One region of the Modestobacter sp. VKM Ac-2978 genome, then DNA from elsewhere that is predicted to be linked to it. Evidence: riboswitches for the same ligand, from Rfam matches in the RefSeq annotation. Region 1 holds a riboswitch; each other region holds the start of a gene.

Region 1 (5,345 bases):
GGACGACGTCGTCGTCGGTCAGCCGGAGCTCGGCCAGCGACCCGCCGGGGACGCGCTCCCACCAGCCGCCGGGGCTCTCCGAGCTCGCGCCGGCGAGGTGGGCGAGCAGCTGGCCCACGGTGCGCTCCCCGAAGGGGGTGTCGGGGACGTGCTCCTCGAGCAGGTCGTCGAGCCCCAGGCGGCCCTCGTCGCGCAGCCGGAGCACGACCAGGGCCGTCACCGTCTTGCTGATCGAGCCCAGCCGGTACTGCACGTCGGTGTGCGGCTCGGCGACGTCGCCGCGACCGGCCGACCAGGCCAGCCCGCCGTCCCGGACGACGCCCGCGACCAGGCTGGGTGCCCGGCCGTCGCGCTGGACCCGGGCGGTGCGGGCCAGCAGGGTGCGGGCGGTGGCGGGCAGGACGGGGGTGACCATCGGGCGCTCAGCCGGCCCGGACCGGCGTGGTGGCGTCCACCGGCAGCCGGCCGGTACGCCGAGCCCAGCGCTCGAACCAGATGGTCACCAGTGGCGGGATGGAGGCGGCCAGCGCCAGCAGCCCGGTGGCCGGGGTCCAGCGGAGCACCCGCCACGCCAGCAGGGCGACGACGACGTAGGCCACGAACACCGCACCGTGGACCGGGCCGAAGACCTGCACGCCCAGCTCCGAGGCCTGCAGCACCCGCTTGACGAACATGCCGGCCAGCAGGAGCACCCAGGAGACGGCCTCGGCGATGGCGACGACGCGGAAGACGCGGGCGACCCTCGTGGGGTCGATCAGTGCGGCGGGCACGGTGCTCCTCGGGGTGGGCATGGCGTGGGCTGTACCTCATCGTGCCCGGCGGGACGGGGTGCCGGTGCGCGTACCCGGGTGATCGTCGCCACCGGGCCCGGACGCGCCGGTGCCCCGGCCGCCGTCAGGCGACCGGGGCACCGGCGGGTGTCGCGGGGTGGTGCAGCTGTCAGCCGGCGACCCGACGCATGGCGGTGATGGGGCCCATGGCGTCGATGCTGGCGACCTTGACCACGTCACCCGACGTCGGCGCGTGGACCATCTGGCCGTTGCCGATGTAGATGCCGATGTGGCTGACCGGGCTGTAGTAGGCGATGAGGTCGCCCGGCTGCAGCTCGCCGCGGGAGACCGCCCGACCCGACGCCGCCTGCTGCCGGCTGCTGCGGGGCAGGTTGACCCCGGCCGCGGCGTAGGAGTACTTCACCAGCCCGGAGCAGTCGTAGGAGTTCGGGCCGGTGGCGCCCCAGACGTAGGGCTTGCCGCGCTGGGCCATCGCGGTGCTCACCGCGGTGGCGGCAGCGCCGCTGCTGGCCACGACCGGCGCGGCCGGAGCCGGTGCCGGCGCCGCAGCGGCGGCCGGGGCGGGGGCGGCCGCACGGGCAGCGGGGGCCGTGCGCTCGTCGCGCGAGGCGGTCTGGGCGTTGGTGCGCTCCGCCGCCGCGGCGGCCTGGGCCTCGCGCTCGGCTGCGGCTGCCGCCGCTTCTGCGGCCGCGTGCTGCTCGGCCAGGATGCGGGCGCGCTCGCGCTCCTCGGCGGAGAGCCGGTCGTACTCGGCCTGGTACTCGGCGATCTGCTCGTTCAGGTCGGCCTGCTGGGCAGCGACCTCAGCGACCTGGGCCTCCGCGTCGGCAGCGGCCTTCTCGGCAGCGGCCTTCGCCTCGTCGGCGCTGACGGTGGCCTGCTGCGCGACCCCGAGCACCTCGTTGTTGTGCCCGGCGATGCTGTCCAGCGTGCCCATCCGGTCGAGCATCTCGTCGGCGGAGGAGCTGGTGAGCATGGCCTGCAGCGAGGAGAGCTGCTCACCGGTGAAGGCGCTGCGGGCGACCTGGCGCACGTGGTCACGGGCCTCGATCACGGCCGCCTCAGCGGCGACGAGCTCGGCGGCGGCAGCGTCCGAGGCGGCCTTCATGCTGGTCAGCACGTCGGTCGCTTCGTGCATCTTCTCGGTGACGACCTCGAGGTCGTGACCGCGGGCGGCGATGAGCTCGGCCGCCTCCTGCGAGGTGGTGGGTGTTTCAGGAGCCGCCAGGGCGGGCACCGGTGCGAGGGCGACGCCACCCGCGACGAACAGAGTGAGCAGGGCCCGTCGGCCGTTGCGGCCACGACGGACAGAGATGTGCGAACTCGCCATGTTCGGCGGGTGTGTCCTTTCTTCCACCTGCCGCCTACCGAGTTAGCTGACGGGTTCGGGCGGGAAGACGCCCGGCTCCTCGGGCCCGCGAGCGGGCCGTGCGGAGCTTCACCCCAGTGCTGCGGTGGGTCCCCGGTCCACGAGCCCGCGAGTGTTGCGGCGAGCCGTGTGGTTCGGCGGCGGTCCTGTCGGTGGTCACCCGGGTGGGCGACTGCGCTGCCCGTCAGGACCGCTGGTGACCGTACGTGCGTTATGTGCTCGTGACAAACGACTGGGGTCAATTTGTGGAAATCCCCGGGCGTGTGCTCCAACACGCTCACCGAGCGTGACAGGCTCGCCGCGTGAAGGGCCTGGCACAGCGGGAGTTCTGCCTCGTACTGCTCCGCCGCATGGCCGACACGCGACCCGACCTGGTCGCCGAGGCGTTGCCCAGACTCGGCGCCGACCGGGCCGAGGCGCGTGCCGCGCACCGTCGTTGGCGCGCGCTCCATCACACAGAGCGAGCACCGCGCGGGCTCGTGCTGCGCGCTGCCGTGCTCGGTCCACCCGCCGATCAGGAGGACCGCCGGTTCGGTGACGTCGACCTCGTCGTCCGGCGGTGGCCGCTGCCGCTGTGGCCGCACCTGCGGTGGGAGGTGCTGGGCGGCCCGGACGGCGCGGTGCTCCACGAGCAGCTGGTCCGCGCGCCCGGTTCCGCGGTGCCGGCCGCCGCACCGGGGGCCCTGCGCGTCTGGGAGCACGTGGTGGACGACGTCGTGACCCTGCCCGGCGCGGCCGCGGTGGACCCCGGCGTCCCGAGTCACTTCGAGGTGCACCTCCCCGGCCGGGTGCGGGCCCGGTTCGCCTGGGGGCTGCTGCAGCGGGTGGACGACGGCGCGCCAGGATGACCTGGTGCCGACCCTCTCCGCCGCCTCGTGGGACGACCCGGACGTCGCCGCGCTGACCGCCGCCCAGCAGGTCGAGCTGCGGGCCCGCTACGGCGGTGCCAGCGAGCCGGGGGTGCCGCCGTCCGCCGCCGACGTCGCCGTCGTCCTCCTCGCCCGGGACGACGACGGCACGCCGATCGGCTGCGGCGCGCTGCGGCCCCTCGGGGACGGCACCGCCGAGCTCAAGCGGATGTACGTCGTCCCGGCGGCCCGCGGTCGCGGCGTCTCCCGGCTGCTGCTCACCGGGCTGGAGGCGGAGGCGGTGGGTCGGGGCTGGACCACCGTGCTGCTGGAGACCGGGCCGCGCCAGCCCGAGGCGATCGGGCTGTACACCGCGGCCGGCTACCGGCCGGTCCCGGCGTTCGGGCACTACGTGGACGACCCGTTCTCGCTCTGCTTCGCCCGGGAGCTGGCGTGAGCACCGCAGCCCGGTACGACGCCGTCGTGGTGGGCGGCGGCCACAACGGGCTGGTCGCCGCCGCCTACCTGGCCCGCGCGGGCTGGTCGGTGCTCGTGCTGGAGCGGCGGGCCGTGCTCGGCGGCGCCGCGGTCAGCGAGCAGGTCTTCCCGGGCGTCGACGTCCGGCTGTCGGCCTACTCCTACCTGGTCAGCCTGCTGCCCGACCGGGTCGTCACCGACCTGGCGCTGCCGATCACCCTGCTGGACCGGGCGGTCGCCTCCTACACCCCGCTGCGCCGCGGCGGTGCGGCCACCGGGCTGCTGGTCGAGCGGGACGAGGGGCCGGAGACGGCGGCCTCCTTCCGCGCCCTCACCGGCTCGGACGCCGAGTTCGCCGGCTGGCAGCGGTTCTACGGCCGACTGACCACCCTCGCCGAGGACCTGGCCCCCACCCTGACCGGACCGCTGCCCAGCGAGGCGGCGGTCACCGCGCGCCTGCGGGACCCAGCGATCTGGCGCTACCTGCGGGAACGGCCGCTGGCCGACGTCGTCGCTGACCACCTGACCGACGACGAGGTCCGGGGCATCGCGCTCACCGACGGGCTGATCGGCACCTTCGCCGACGTGCACGCCGCCGACGGGCTGGCCGGCCGGTGCTTCCTGTACCACCTCATCGGCAACGGCACCGGCCGCTGGCGGGTGCCGGTCGGTGGGATGGGTGCGGTCAGCGGCGCGCTGGCCGACGCAGCCCGGGCGCGCGGTGCCGCACTGCTCACCCGCGCCGAGGTCACCGCGGTCGAGACCCGGGCCGACGGCGTCACCGTGCACTGGACCGACGCCGACGGGACGGCGCACGCGGCCGACGCCGGGCACCTGGTCAGCGGCGCGGCCCCGGCCGTGCTCGACGAGCTGCTGGGCGCCGCCCCGGCGCCGCGGCCGTCGGGGTCGCAGCTGAAGGTCAACATGGTGCTGCGCCGGCTGCCCGGGCTGCGGTCCGGCGCGGATCCCCGCCGGGTCTTCAGCGGCACCGTGCACGTCGACGAGGCTGCCGGCCAGCTCGACGCCGCGTACGCGCAGGCCGCGGCCGGGCAGCTGCCCGAGGTGGTCCCCTTCGAGGTGTACTGCCACTCGCTCACCGACCCGTCGATCGTCGGCGACACCGGGCTGCACACCCTGACCCTGTTCGGGTTGCACACGCCGGCCGAGCTCTACGCGGCCGACCCCGTCGGGACCCGGACGGAGGCGGTGCGGCGGGTGCTGGCCCAGCTGGACGCCCACCTGACCGAGCCGCTGGCCGACTGCCTGGCCACCGACGGCGACGGGCGGCCGTGCCTGCAGGCGTCCTCGCCGCTGGACGTCGAGGCGTCGCTGGCGATGCCGGGCGGGCACATCTTCCACGGCGACCTCGCCTGGCCGGTCGCGCCCGACCCGGAGGCCGTCGGCACCTGGGGCGTGGCGACGGCACACCCGCGGGTGGTCGCCGCCTCCTCGGGCGGCACGGTGCGCGGCGGTGCGGTCAGCGGCCTGGGCGGCTTCGCCGCGGCGAAGCACCTGCTCGGCGGCCACTGAGCGAAGTGGGGCACTGAGCGGAGTGGGTCACGTCTCAGGCGTGAGCGTCCGCGGAAGTGGGCAGGCACCCGGGACAGCCGCCCGCTCGCCCGAGCAGGCCGGCGACCCGGGGGGACCACGTGTCGGACCGGGGCGCGTACCGATTCCCAGGAGGACCGATGAGCGAGCGACCCGACGGCCGCACTGACCGCAGCGGACAGGGCAAGCTGCCGAAGAACCGGGCCCGCCTGATCATCGTCGGGACCTTCGTGCTGATCCTGGTGGTGGCCTTCACCTTCATGATCCTGGTCGGCACCCTCGGCTGACCTCCGGACCACGGCGCCGGGCGCG
Region 2 (5,345 bases), on a different contig from region 1:
GTGGCCTTCCAGCTGCTGTTGTTCGTGGCGGCGCTGCTGCTGGGTCCGTTCGGGCTGCCGGCCTGGGCGCCCATCGCGGTGGTGCTGGCCGGTCTGGTCTTCGTCGCGCGACGGCAGCAGCGCTGACCCGACCGCCGGGCCGGGACGACGTGCCCGGCCGGGCGGCTGCGGTCAGAAGGAGACCGGGAGCTCCTCGACGCCGTGGACGAAGGACAGCCCGCGCCAGGGGAGCTGCTCCTCGGGAACGGCGAGCGCGAGGTCCGGGAAGCGGCGGAACAGCGCCGGGAGCGCGATGCGGAGTTCCAGGCGCGCGAGTTCAGCGCCGACGCAGCGGTGCACCCCGTGGCCGAACGCCAGGTGACCGCCGGCGGGGGACCGGGTCGGCTGGAACTGGTCGGGCTGCGGGCCGGCCCAGGCCGGGTCGCGGTCGGCCCCGCTGAGGGAGACGGCGACGAGGTCGCCCTGCTGGATCGGGCAGCCGGCCAGCTCCAGGTCCTGCTTGGCGAACCGCGGGAAGGCCACCTGGACCACCGACAGGTAGCGCAGCAGCTCCTCCACCAGGCCGTCGATCTCGGCCGGTGAGCCCCCTCGGACGATGGCGGCATGGGCGGGGTCGCGCAGCAGCACCATGGTGCCCAGGGAGATGGAGCTGGCGGTGGTCTCGTACCCGCCGGTGACGATCCCGTCGACGAGGCCCGCGAGGTCGTCGTCGGAGATGCCGTCGCCCTCGGCCAGGAGGATCCGCCCGATCAAGCCGTCCCCGGGCGCCGTCCGCTGCCGCGCCACCACGTCGAGGAGGATCCGCTTCTGCTCCGACACCGCACCGAGCGCCGCGGCCACACCCCCCGTGGCGTCGAAGCGCTGGGTGCCCAGCCGGACGAAGGCCTCGTGGTCGGCGTCGTCCAGCCCCAGCAGCCCGCAGATCACGTCCATCGGGACCCGCCAGGAGACGTGCTCGGCCAGGTCTGCCGGCGATCCGGCGGCGGCGAGCTCGTCCAGCCGGCGGGTGACGATCGCCTCGACCGTGGGCTCCAGCCGGTCCAGCCGGCGCCGGGTGAACTCCGGGGCCACGAGCTTGCGCAGCCGGGTGTGCAGCGGCGGGTCGGTGAAACCGAGGCCGCCGACGTCTGCTGTCGACCCCGGTCCGGCGTCGCCGAACAGGTGCCGGATGTCGTTGCTGTAGGAGTCGCGGTCGGCGAGGACGGCGCGGGCCTGCTCGTAACCGGTGACCAGGTGCGCCGCGAGACCCATGGGCAGGTCGAGCCGCTCCACCGGACAGCGGGCGCGCAGCTCGGCGAGCTCCGGCACCGGGTCCACCCCGCGCCGCAGCAGGGGCAGTCGAGCGCTCTCCGGGAAGAAGGTCAGCTCGGTGAGGTCGATGCCCTTCTTGCGGATCCGTCGCTCCACGATGCGGCCGAGCCACGCCTGGGCCACGGCCCGCGCGCTGCGCTGGCGCCGCGGCCACCCGCCCGACCTCCGCGTCACCGGTCGGGCGGCCAGGGCGGCGGTCCGCCGCACGCGGCGACGCCTGGACCCGGGTGGTGTTGAGAAGTCGGTCGTGGACATGATCCCTCGTCGTCATCCGGGCACCGGCGCGACGTCGAGCCACGCCGAGCCCACCGGGGGAGCGACACCCGACCGGCGCCGGGTGCTGATCGTGCGACGTCCGCCGTGCGACGACGTCGTGGGACCTGGATCGGATCACGGGCCTCGCGCGGTCGCCGTCGACTGTGCCCGCACCGTGGCGGGCCATCCGTGGCGGTGGGCTCTGCCCCGACCATCCCACGCGGACGGTCGGACACCGTCGGCGGCCCTCGGCGGCGGAGACGCACCGTGCCCCCCTGCCCGCGGTACGGGCAGGGGGGCACGGTGTCCGCCCTGGTGGAGCGAGGCCGGGCGGGTCAGCCCGCCTGGTAGTTCACGTGCGGGTGGTCCATGTGGTTGGCCGTGGCGCTGCCGCGATCGGCCATGGGGCTCCACGAGCCGGTCGGCGACATGAGGATGCGCTGCTGCCAGATGATGTAGTCCACGCCGAGGGCGTCCCAGTTGGCGATGTGGTACTCGACGATCGCGTTCCCGAGCGCGGTGTCGGACATGACCATGTAGTCCAGGGCCAGCCCGGAGGGGTGGCCGTTCGGGTCGGTCGCGCTGCCGCGCGTCCCACCGATGGTGATGCCGGCGGCGCCGGGGACGTCGCGCACGACGGCGTCCGCGGCGGCCGCGGCCCGCGGCTGCACGGGCCCGGCGGTGTTGGTGATGTGGGCGGCCGCCGTGGACTGCGAGGCGACGGCCACCACCGGAGCCGGAGCCGGTGTCGGGGCGGGAGTCGGTGCCGGGGCGGGTGCCGGGGCGGGAGCCGGTGCGGGAGCCGGTGCCGGGGCGGGAGCCGGGGCGGGAGCCGGTGCGGGGGCAGGTGCCGGGGCGGGTGCGGGTGCCGGGGCGGGAGCCGGTGCCGGGGCGGGTGCGGGTGCCGGGGCGGGCGCCGGGACCGGCGCCGGAGCAGCAGCAGGTGCCGGTGCTGCGTCCTCGGCGCCGAGGAGGAACCGCACCTGCCCCGGGGTGAGCGCCGCGCGGTCCTCGCCGAAGGCGCCGATGTTGCGCTGGTAGAGGTCCCGCCAGGACTGCCCGTGGGCCCCCGCGAGCGCGGCGAACGGGTCGCCCTGCTCGGCGGTGTGCCGGTCTTCCTGGGTCGCGGTGACCGAGGGCGCCGGGCTGGTGGTGTGGGCCTGCGCCGGGGAGCTGAGGACGCCCAGCGTGACGACGGAGACGCCGGCCACGACGGGGAGGCCGACGAGGACGTCCCGCGTGCGGACGAAGCGAGACGAGCTGTTCTTGGGCATGGTGATCTCCGATCACCGCCTGAGGGGTTAGCTGTCGGGTTCGGGCGATCGGTGCCCGGCCGGCGATGCCGGCTTCACCCCGAGGCGCGCCATCCGATGGATCGGCGCGCCGTGTGCGGTGGGTTCCCCACCCCTGCCCTGAAGGTCCTGGATGGCGGCCGGCAGGCAGGGTTGGGCGGACCGGCGCCACGCCCACGAAGTCGGCGTGACCGGAACGTTATGTACCCGCAATGGGGCTGTCTTCGTGACGGTCGTCACGCCATCGGCGTGCCGTCGGCGGCACGCCGTCCGGTGGCGGGACGCGCCGGCCGACTCGCCGCCGTAGTGCCGGACAGCGGGCCCGGGGCGCCGTCCGCGCGAGAGTGGGGAAGGCCACGACCCGCTCGTGGTCGGCAGCCGTGACTTCACGTCGACGCTCCGTAGCCTGCAGGGGATGAACCCCACGACCCGGAACCGCAGCCGGCGGTTCCCCCGCCTGCCGGACCGGGCGCGCAAGGCGATCTCCGGGTCCGGGCCGCCGACGGCACCGCTGGCGCTGCGCGCCCAGCCCAGCCGGGTCGACGCGGACACCGCGCGCTCGGCGCTCGGCCTCGCCTTGCGCATCGGGGAGTCGATGCTGGCGGTCGGGGCCTCGGCGGCCGACGTGACCGCCACCGTGCTGCGCGTGGCCGCGGGCTACGGGCTGACCGACTGCCAGGTCGACATCACGTTCACCTCGCTGACGATCAGCTACGACCCGGACGACGTCCCACCGCTCATGCTGATGCGGATCGTGCGCCCGCGGGGGCTGGACTACACCCGGCTCCAGGGCATCACCGACCTGGCGGCGGAGATCAAGACAGCCGGCCTGGGCCTGGAGGAGGCGCACCGTCAGCTGGACGACGTGCTGTCGGCGCCGCACCCCTACCGCCGCTCGATCCACGCGCTCGGCTGGTCGGGTGTGGCCGGTTGCGTCGCCTTCCTGCTCGGCGGGGACTGGCTGGTGGCGCTGGTCGCGGCGCTCACCACGGCCGCCATCGAGCAGACGATGCGAGCCCTCGACCGGCGTGGGCTGCCGATGTTCTTCCAGCAGGCACTCGGCGCCGCGGTGGCCACCGGAGCGGCCGTCCTCCTCATCGTCTCCGAGGTCGAGGTCCGCACCTCGCTGGTGGTCGCCGCAGGGATCGTGGTGCTCCTGGCCGGCCTCTCCTTCGTGGGTGCGGCCGAGGACGCGATCAACGGCTTCCCGGTCACCGCCGCGGCGCGCGCCTTCGAGGTGCTCACCTTGACGACCGGCATCGTCGTCGGCATCGCCGCCGTGCTGGACCTGGCGCAGCGGGCGGGTGTCCCGCTGCGCGTGACCGACCCGTCGATGTACACCGTGCCGTTCGCCGTGGCGCTGGCCGCAGCCGCCGGGATGGCGGGGTCCTGGGCCCTCGCGTCCCATGCCCGCCCGCACGCCGTCGGGGTCGCCACGGTGGCCGGCGCGCTGGCCTGGACGACGTCGTCGGCGACCGCGGCGTTCGGGGCCGGCCCCGCGGTGGCGAGCGGGACGGCGGCTGTGGTCGTCGGCTTCTGCGGTGCGGCGCTGACCGATCGGCTCCGGTTCCCGCCCCTGCTCGTCGCGGTCTGCGGCATCGTGCCGCTGCTGCCCGGGCTCACGATCTACCGCGGCCTCTTCGCGATCGTCGTGGAGGCGGACGTGCCGGGCGGGGTGGACGAGCTAGTGGGGGCCGCGGCCATCGGCCTGGCCCTCGCCGCCGGCATCGTGCTGGGCAGGTACCTCGGCCAGCCGCTGGGCAGCAGCCGCGACCGGTTCGACCGGCGGGTGCGGCGCCGCGCGACCAGCTCCGACTGAGATCGGCCTGCTGACCGAGGGGTCCAGGCCGGGCTGCCCGGGCGGGTGCGCGAAACGGCGAGATCGGGTGCACGCGGTGGTCGTCGGCCACCGCGGATCGGACCGAGGGTCTACCGAACAGCTCACCGCCGCCGGGTGATGCCGTCAGCGGAGCTCGCTCCGGTCACCACCCCCGCGGGACCAGTCCCGGGGTGGCCGGGCTCCGTCCGGTCCTGACGCCGTCCCCTCTGCAGAGAACGAGGCCCTCATGTCCGCACGCCGTCATCGAGCCACCGCCGCCGTCGTCGCGCCGCTCGCGGTGACCCTGGCGCTGACCGGTTGCAGCACCACGAGTGAGAGCGGCACCGCCGCGGCCACCCCTGCGGGCGGCGACACCGAGGTCGACAAGATCCTCTTCGACTTCCCCTTCACCTCGCTGCCCATCTACTCGGTGCTCAGCCAGCAGATGCAGGACTACGCCGAGGAGCAGGGCGTCACCGTCGAGTTCACCAACGACAACAGCGACCTGTCGACCCAGGTGTCGAACTTGACCACCTACCTCAACAGCGACGTGGACGCGGTGGTGTCCTTCCCGATGGACCCGGCCAGCATCGACTCGATCGCCCAGCAGTACCTGGACGCCGGCAAGTACTGGGTCACCTACGGCGGCGACCTGGAGAACCAGAGCA
Region 3 (5,345 bases), on a different contig from region 1:
ACGCCGCGCACCACCGTCTCCGGCCACGCGGGCAGCCCGCGGGTGCAGGCCCGGGTGGGTTCCTGGGCCCGCGCCGCCGCCGGTGCGGCCGCCGCCCGCGGCCTCAAGCTGGCCCGGTTCGGTGACAACATGCGGAACGTCGCGGTCACCGAGGGCGACAAGGTCGAGGCGGAGATCCGCTTCGGCATGTCGGTGAACACCTGGGGCGTCAACGACCTGGTCGAGGTGGTCGACGCGGTCGCCGACTCCGCCGTGGACGCGGTCGTCGCGGAGTACGGCGACCTCTACGAGATGGACGCCGACCTGCGCCCGGGCGGGGAGCGGCATGACAGCGTCCGCTACCAGGCCCGGATCGAGGTGGCCCTGCGCCAGTTCCTCACCGAGGGCGGCTTCGGTGCGTTCACCACCAACTTCGAGGACCTCGGCGGCCTGCGCCAGCTCCCCGGCCTGGCCGTGCAGCGGCTGATGGCCGACGGCTACGGCTTCGGCGGCGAGGGCGACTGGAAGACCTCCGCCCTGCTGCGGGTGCTCAAGGTCGCCGCCCAGGGGCTGCCCGGCGGCACGTCCTTCATGGAGGACTACACCTACGACCTCGCCTCGGAGACCCCGAAGATCCTCGGTGCCCACATGCTCGAGGTGTGCCCGACGATCGCCGGGGACAAGCCGCGGCTGGAGGTGCACCCGCTGGGCATCGGCGGCCGCGAGGACCCGGCCCGGCTGGTGTTCACCGCCGCCCCCGCCGACGGCATCACGGTCGGTTGGTGCGACCTGGGCGACCGGTTCCGCTGGGTGGCCAACGAGATCGACGTCGTCGAGCCGTCCGAGCCGCTGCCGAACCTCCCGGTCGCCCGGGCGGTCTGGGAGCCCCGGCCGGACTTCGAGACGGCGACCGAGGGCTGGCTGACCGCCGGCGGGCCGCACCACACGGTGCTGTCCACCCAGCTGGGGGCCGATGAGCTGACCGACCTGGCGGAGGTGTTCGACACCGAGCTGGTGCTCATCGACGCCGACACCACCCGGCGCAGCCTGGCCAAGGAGCTGCGCTGGAGCGCGGCCTACCACCGGCTCAACCAGCGCCTCTGAGGACGGACGACGCCCCGGCCGGTTGCCCGGCCGGGGCGTCGTCGTGCCGGTGGTCCGGTGGTCCGGTCGCCCGGACCACCAGTGCGGGTCGGTCAGCGCCTGACCGCGCCGACCGACCCGTCGCGCTGGTCGATCAGTACCAGTTGTTGGCCCGGAAGTGCGCCCACGCGCCACACGGGGTGCCGTAGCGGTCGCTGATGTAGCCCAGGCCCCAGGTGATCTGGGTCGCCGGGTTGGTGCGCCAGTCCGGGCCGGCCGAGGCCATCTTCGAACCGGGCAGCGCCTGCGGGATGCCGTAGGCGCTGGAGTTCGGGTTGTCGGCCGTGGTCTCCCAGTTGCTCTCCTTCTCCCACAGGGCGTCCAGGCAGTCGAACTCGCCGGGGCCCCAGCCGCGCTCGGCGACCATGGTCCGGGCGATGGACCGGGGGTCACCGCTGGCGGTCCGGTCGGCGCTGCGGCTGGCGGGCTGCTCGACCGGGCGGCTGGGTGCCGGGGCCGCAGGTGCGGCCGCCCCGCCGCCGAGGGTGAGGGTCTGGCCGACGCGGAGCACGTTCGGGTCGCCGCCGATGGTGCCGCGGTTGGCGGCGTAGAGGGCCTGCCAGGTGGTGCCGTGCTGGGCGGCGATCTTGCCGAGGGTGTCGCCGGAGCGCACCACGTAGGTGCCGGTCGCCGCCGCGGGTGCGGCTGCCGGTGCAGCCGCCGGGGCCGCCCCTCCGCCGATGGTCAGCACCTGGCCGACGCGCAGCACGTTCGGGTTGCTGCCGATGGTGTCGCGGTTGGCGGCGTGGATGTCCTGCCAGGTGGCGCCGTGGCTGGCGGCCAGCTCGTTGAGCGTGTCACCGGGGCTGACGGTGTGGCTGCCGGTGTGGGCCGCGGCCGGTGCGATGACCCCGAAGGACATCGCCGCGGCTGCCGCGACGACCATGGCGGGGCGTGCCGCCGAAGCGAAGGCGGAGCGCTCGGTGGAGCGGTCGCGCCGTGCCGTGAAGCGATTGAGCATGGGTGTGTGTGCCTCTCGCCGCCTGCGGAGTTAGCTGTCGGGTTCGGGCGAGAGCTGCCCGGCCGCGTGCTGCGGCTTCACCCCAAGGCCCGGAGGCCTGGTCCTGCGAGGTGGGTCCCCCGCGCCTGCCCGTGGTCTCGTGACGTCCGGGCGACGGTGGGCAGGTTCGGCGGTGCCGTCGTCCGGAGCCCGCCGTGCGGCGGACGGGGACAACGGTAGGCAGGCCGTCGGCCGCGGGAGCCGGTCGGCGACGAGCTTTCCCGGGCTCCCCGACGCGGTCAGCACGAGCTGTGACGGATCATGGACGCGGCGTGCGCCGGTGCCCCGAGGTCGTCTCCCGGCGCAACGGCTCAGCGGCCGGTGAGCACGACCGGCAGGTCCTGCAGCCCGCGGATGACGAACTCCGGGCGGCGCCGGGCCGGGCGGGCCAGCTCCAGCCGGGACGTCCGGCTCAGCAGTGCACCGAAGGAGGCCTGCAGCTCCACCCGGGCCAGCGGGGCACCGATGCAGAAGTGCACCCCGGCCCCGAAGGAGATGTGCGGGTTGTCCGCGCGTCCGACGTCGAGGGTGTCCGGGTCGACGAAGACGGCCGGGTCGCGGTTGGCGCTGCCCAGCAGGGCGGCGATCTTCTGTCCCCGAGCGACGGTGACCCCGCCGATCTCGACGTCCTCGGTGGCGGTGCGCTCGAACAGCTGCAGCGGTGAGTCGTAGCGCATCAGCTCCTCGATCGCCGTCGGCAGCAGGGCCGGGTCCGCGCGCAGCCGGGCGAGCTGGTCGGGGTGCTCCAGCAGCGCCAGCAGGCCGTTGCCGCTGACGTTGACCGTCGCCTCGTGGCCGGCGTTGAGCAGCAGGATGCAGGTGGTCACCAGCTCGTCCTCGGTGAGCCGGTCGCCCTCGGCGTCGCGCACCGTGACCAGGTGGGTGAGCAGGTCCTCGCCCGGTGCGGTCCGCCGCTCGGCGGCCAGCTCGCGCAGGTAGGCGACGAACTCGGCGGCGGCCCGCTCGGCGTCGGCCTCGATCTCCGACGTCCGGCCGTACTCGTACATCTTCACGATCGCGTTCGACCACGGGCGCAGCAGCGGCCGGTCGACCGCCGGCACCCCGAGCAGCTCGGCGATGACTGCGACCGGCAGCTCCTCGGCCATGCCGGACAGCACGTCGACGCCGGTCGCGCCGGCGGAGCGCTCGACGAGGGAGTCGACGAGCGAGTCGGCCAGGTCCTGGACCCACGGTCGCAGCCGCTCGACGTGGCCGCGGGCGAACGCCGCGCTGATCAGCCGCCGCAGCCGGGTGTGCGTGGGCGGCTCCATCTCCAGGATGGCGTTGCGGTGGATCAGGTTGAAGCTCTCGAACCGCTCGGTGGGGGTCCGGTCCGACCAGATCCGGCCCAGCCGCCGATCCCGGAGGACGGCGTTGGCCTCGGCGTGGCCGAAGGCCAGCCACAGGCCTTGCCGCTCGTCCCACTGCACCGGCGCTGCGGCGCGGGCCACGGCGAACGCGGGATAGGGATCGGCGACCAGCGCGGGGTCGGTCAGGTCGAACGGGACGGGAGCCGGTGTCACCGGCAGAGCCTACGGGCGGCAGCCGGACGGGACGCCGTCCCCCGGTCGCCGACGGCGCCTCCTACGCTCGCAGGCATGGCCCGCTCCACGACCCGCCGCCGCCCCGCCGCCCCTGCCGCGACCGACGGTGAGACCAACCCGAAGGCGCCCTGCCCCTGTGGCTCCGGTCGCCGCTACAAGCACTGCCACGGCTCCGGCTACGGCCAGCCGGTGCTCCGCCCGTTCGAGGGCCTGCCCGGCGAGGTCGACTGGGTGGCGCTGCGCGAGCTCGTGCCGGCCGCCACCGCCAAGCTGACCACCACGGAGGGCCGGTCGGTCACGCTGGCCAGCGTGCTCCCCGGCGGCACCCCTGCCCTGGTGCGGGCCAACGGCGAGATCCTGCTCGGCGTCCAGCTGCAGACCTCCTCCGACGACGTCAGCCGCGACCTCGGCACCGCGCTCGCCGCCGCGCTCGAGGCGCCGGCCGGCGCCCCCGTCGACCCGGGCCCCATCGGTGCCGCCGGCTCGGCCGGGCCGCGGCTGCAGGAGCTGCTGGACCTCTCGGCTCCGTTCGAGGTCACCGTGCACGACGACTTCGAGTTCTGGCTGGAGGGCGCCGACGTCGACGCGACCGCCCGCGCGAGCCTGCAGCAGGCCAACGAGATGGTGATGCCCACGGTGCGGCTGGACGGGCTGGAGGCCGCCTACTGGTGCCGGCCCACCACCGAGCGCGGCCACGTGCGCTGGGTGCGCCCCGAGCCGGAGGAGGCGCTGCTGGACGCCCTGGCCCGGCTCGGCGCGGCCGAGCAGCTGAGCCTGGGGGAGGGCACCCGCTACGCCGGCGCCTTCCGCGCCCTCGGGCTCGTCGTCCCGGTGTGGGACGTGCCCGGCGCCGTGCCCGGTGCCGAGTGGGCCGGCCCCTCGGCCGAGCTGCACTCCCGGCTGGACGCTGCGCTGGCGGTCACCGAGCCGCTGGACGCGGACGAGCGACGGGCCCGCGCGGGGCTGCTGTCCCGGCAGGTCACGCTCCGCTGAGCGAGGACCCTCTGCCCAGACCGCGCGTCGGCCCCGTCCGGAGGCTCGCGCCGAGCCTGCGAGGCGGGAGAGGGACGGAGTCCTTCAACTACCGTGGGGGCCGCACAGCAGAGCTGAGAGAGGACGAACGTGGGCCACGAGCACGGCGGCATGGGTGCGATGCACGTCCCGGAGCTGCCGCCGACCCTCGGTCGGGTGCTGGGGCTGGACCTGGCCGCCGCGTCGCCGGTGGCCTGGCTCGCCGTGCTGATGGCCGCCGGCTACCTGGTCGGGCTGTGGCGGCTGCACCGCCGGGGCGTCCGCTGGGCGCCGTCCCGGACGGTCGCGTGGCTGCTCGGCTGCGCCACCCTGTTCCACGTCACCGCCAGTGGCCTGCAGAGCTACGGGATGGCGCTGTTCAGCCTGCACATGGTGCAGCACATGGTGCTGAGCATGATCACGCCGCTGCTGTTGCTGCTCGGCGCACCGGTCACCCTGATGCTGCGCGCACTCCCCGCGGCCCAGGGGCCCGCCGGGATGCCGCGGCGGGCGCTGCTCGGGGCCCTGCACAGCCGGCTGGGCCAGCTGGTCTCCTCCCCGCTGTTCACCATCCCGCTGTTCATCGCCAGCCTCTACGGCGTCTACTTCACCCCGCTGTTCGACGAGCTCATGTCGACGGTGCCCGGGCACACGTTCATGCTGCTGCA

What was found. A riboswitch is a leader RNA that binds a small molecule or an ion and turns the genes downstream of it on or off. The one in region 1 is predicted to bind cyclic di-AMP.
Region 2: linked by a shared signal. The riboswitch ahead of O2W53_RS23005 (hypothetical protein) and the one ahead of O2W53_RS08600 (C40 family peptidase) in region 1 are both predicted to bind cyclic di-AMP.
Region 3: linked by a shared signal. The riboswitch ahead of O2W53_RS00350 (LysM peptidoglycan-binding domain-containing protein) and the one ahead of O2W53_RS08600 (C40 family peptidase) in region 1 are both predicted to bind cyclic di-AMP.

The regions. Positions count from the first base shown of each region.
Region 1 covers NZ_JAPVBP010000003.1:205,919-211,263, reverse strand. Annotated here, with positions in the region: gene O2W53_RS08610 (serine hydrolase domain-containing protein) at 1-415, opposite strand, end outside; gene O2W53_RS08605 (DUF3817 domain-containing protein) at 423-791, opposite strand; gene O2W53_RS08600 (C40 family peptidase) at 940-2,121, opposite strand; cyclic di-AMP (ydaO/yuaA leader) riboswitch at 2,138-2,293, opposite strand; gene O2W53_RS08595 (hypothetical protein) at 2,463-3,008, shown strand; gene O2W53_RS08590 (GNAT family N-acetyltransferase) at 3,013-3,465, shown strand; gene O2W53_RS08585 (phytoene desaturase family protein) at 3,462-5,015, shown strand; gene O2W53_RS08580 (hypothetical protein) at 5,174-5,320, shown strand.
Region 2 covers NZ_JAPVBP010000012.1:35,645-40,989, forward strand. Annotated here, with positions in the region: gene O2W53_RS22995 (hypothetical protein) at 1-126, shown strand, start outside; gene O2W53_RS23000 (cytochrome P450) at 172-1,434, opposite strand; gene O2W53_RS23005 (hypothetical protein) at 1,902-2,840, opposite strand; cyclic di-AMP (ydaO/yuaA leader) riboswitch at 2,842-2,957, opposite strand; gene O2W53_RS23010 (threonine/serine ThrE exporter family protein) at 3,274-4,677, shown strand; gene O2W53_RS23015 (sugar ABC transporter substrate-binding protein) at 4,925-5,345, shown strand, end outside.
Region 3 covers NZ_JAPVBP010000001.1:70,832-76,176, forward strand. Annotated here, with positions in the region: gene araA (L-arabinose isomerase) at 1-1,083, shown strand, start outside; gene O2W53_RS00350 (LysM peptidoglycan-binding domain-containing protein) at 1,217-2,083, opposite strand; cyclic di-AMP (ydaO/yuaA leader) riboswitch at 2,108-2,206, opposite strand; gene O2W53_RS00355 (cytochrome P450) at 2,434-3,645, opposite strand; gene O2W53_RS00360 (DUF5926 family protein) at 3,721-4,659, shown strand; gene O2W53_RS00365 (cytochrome c oxidase assembly protein) at 4,789-5,345, shown strand, end outside.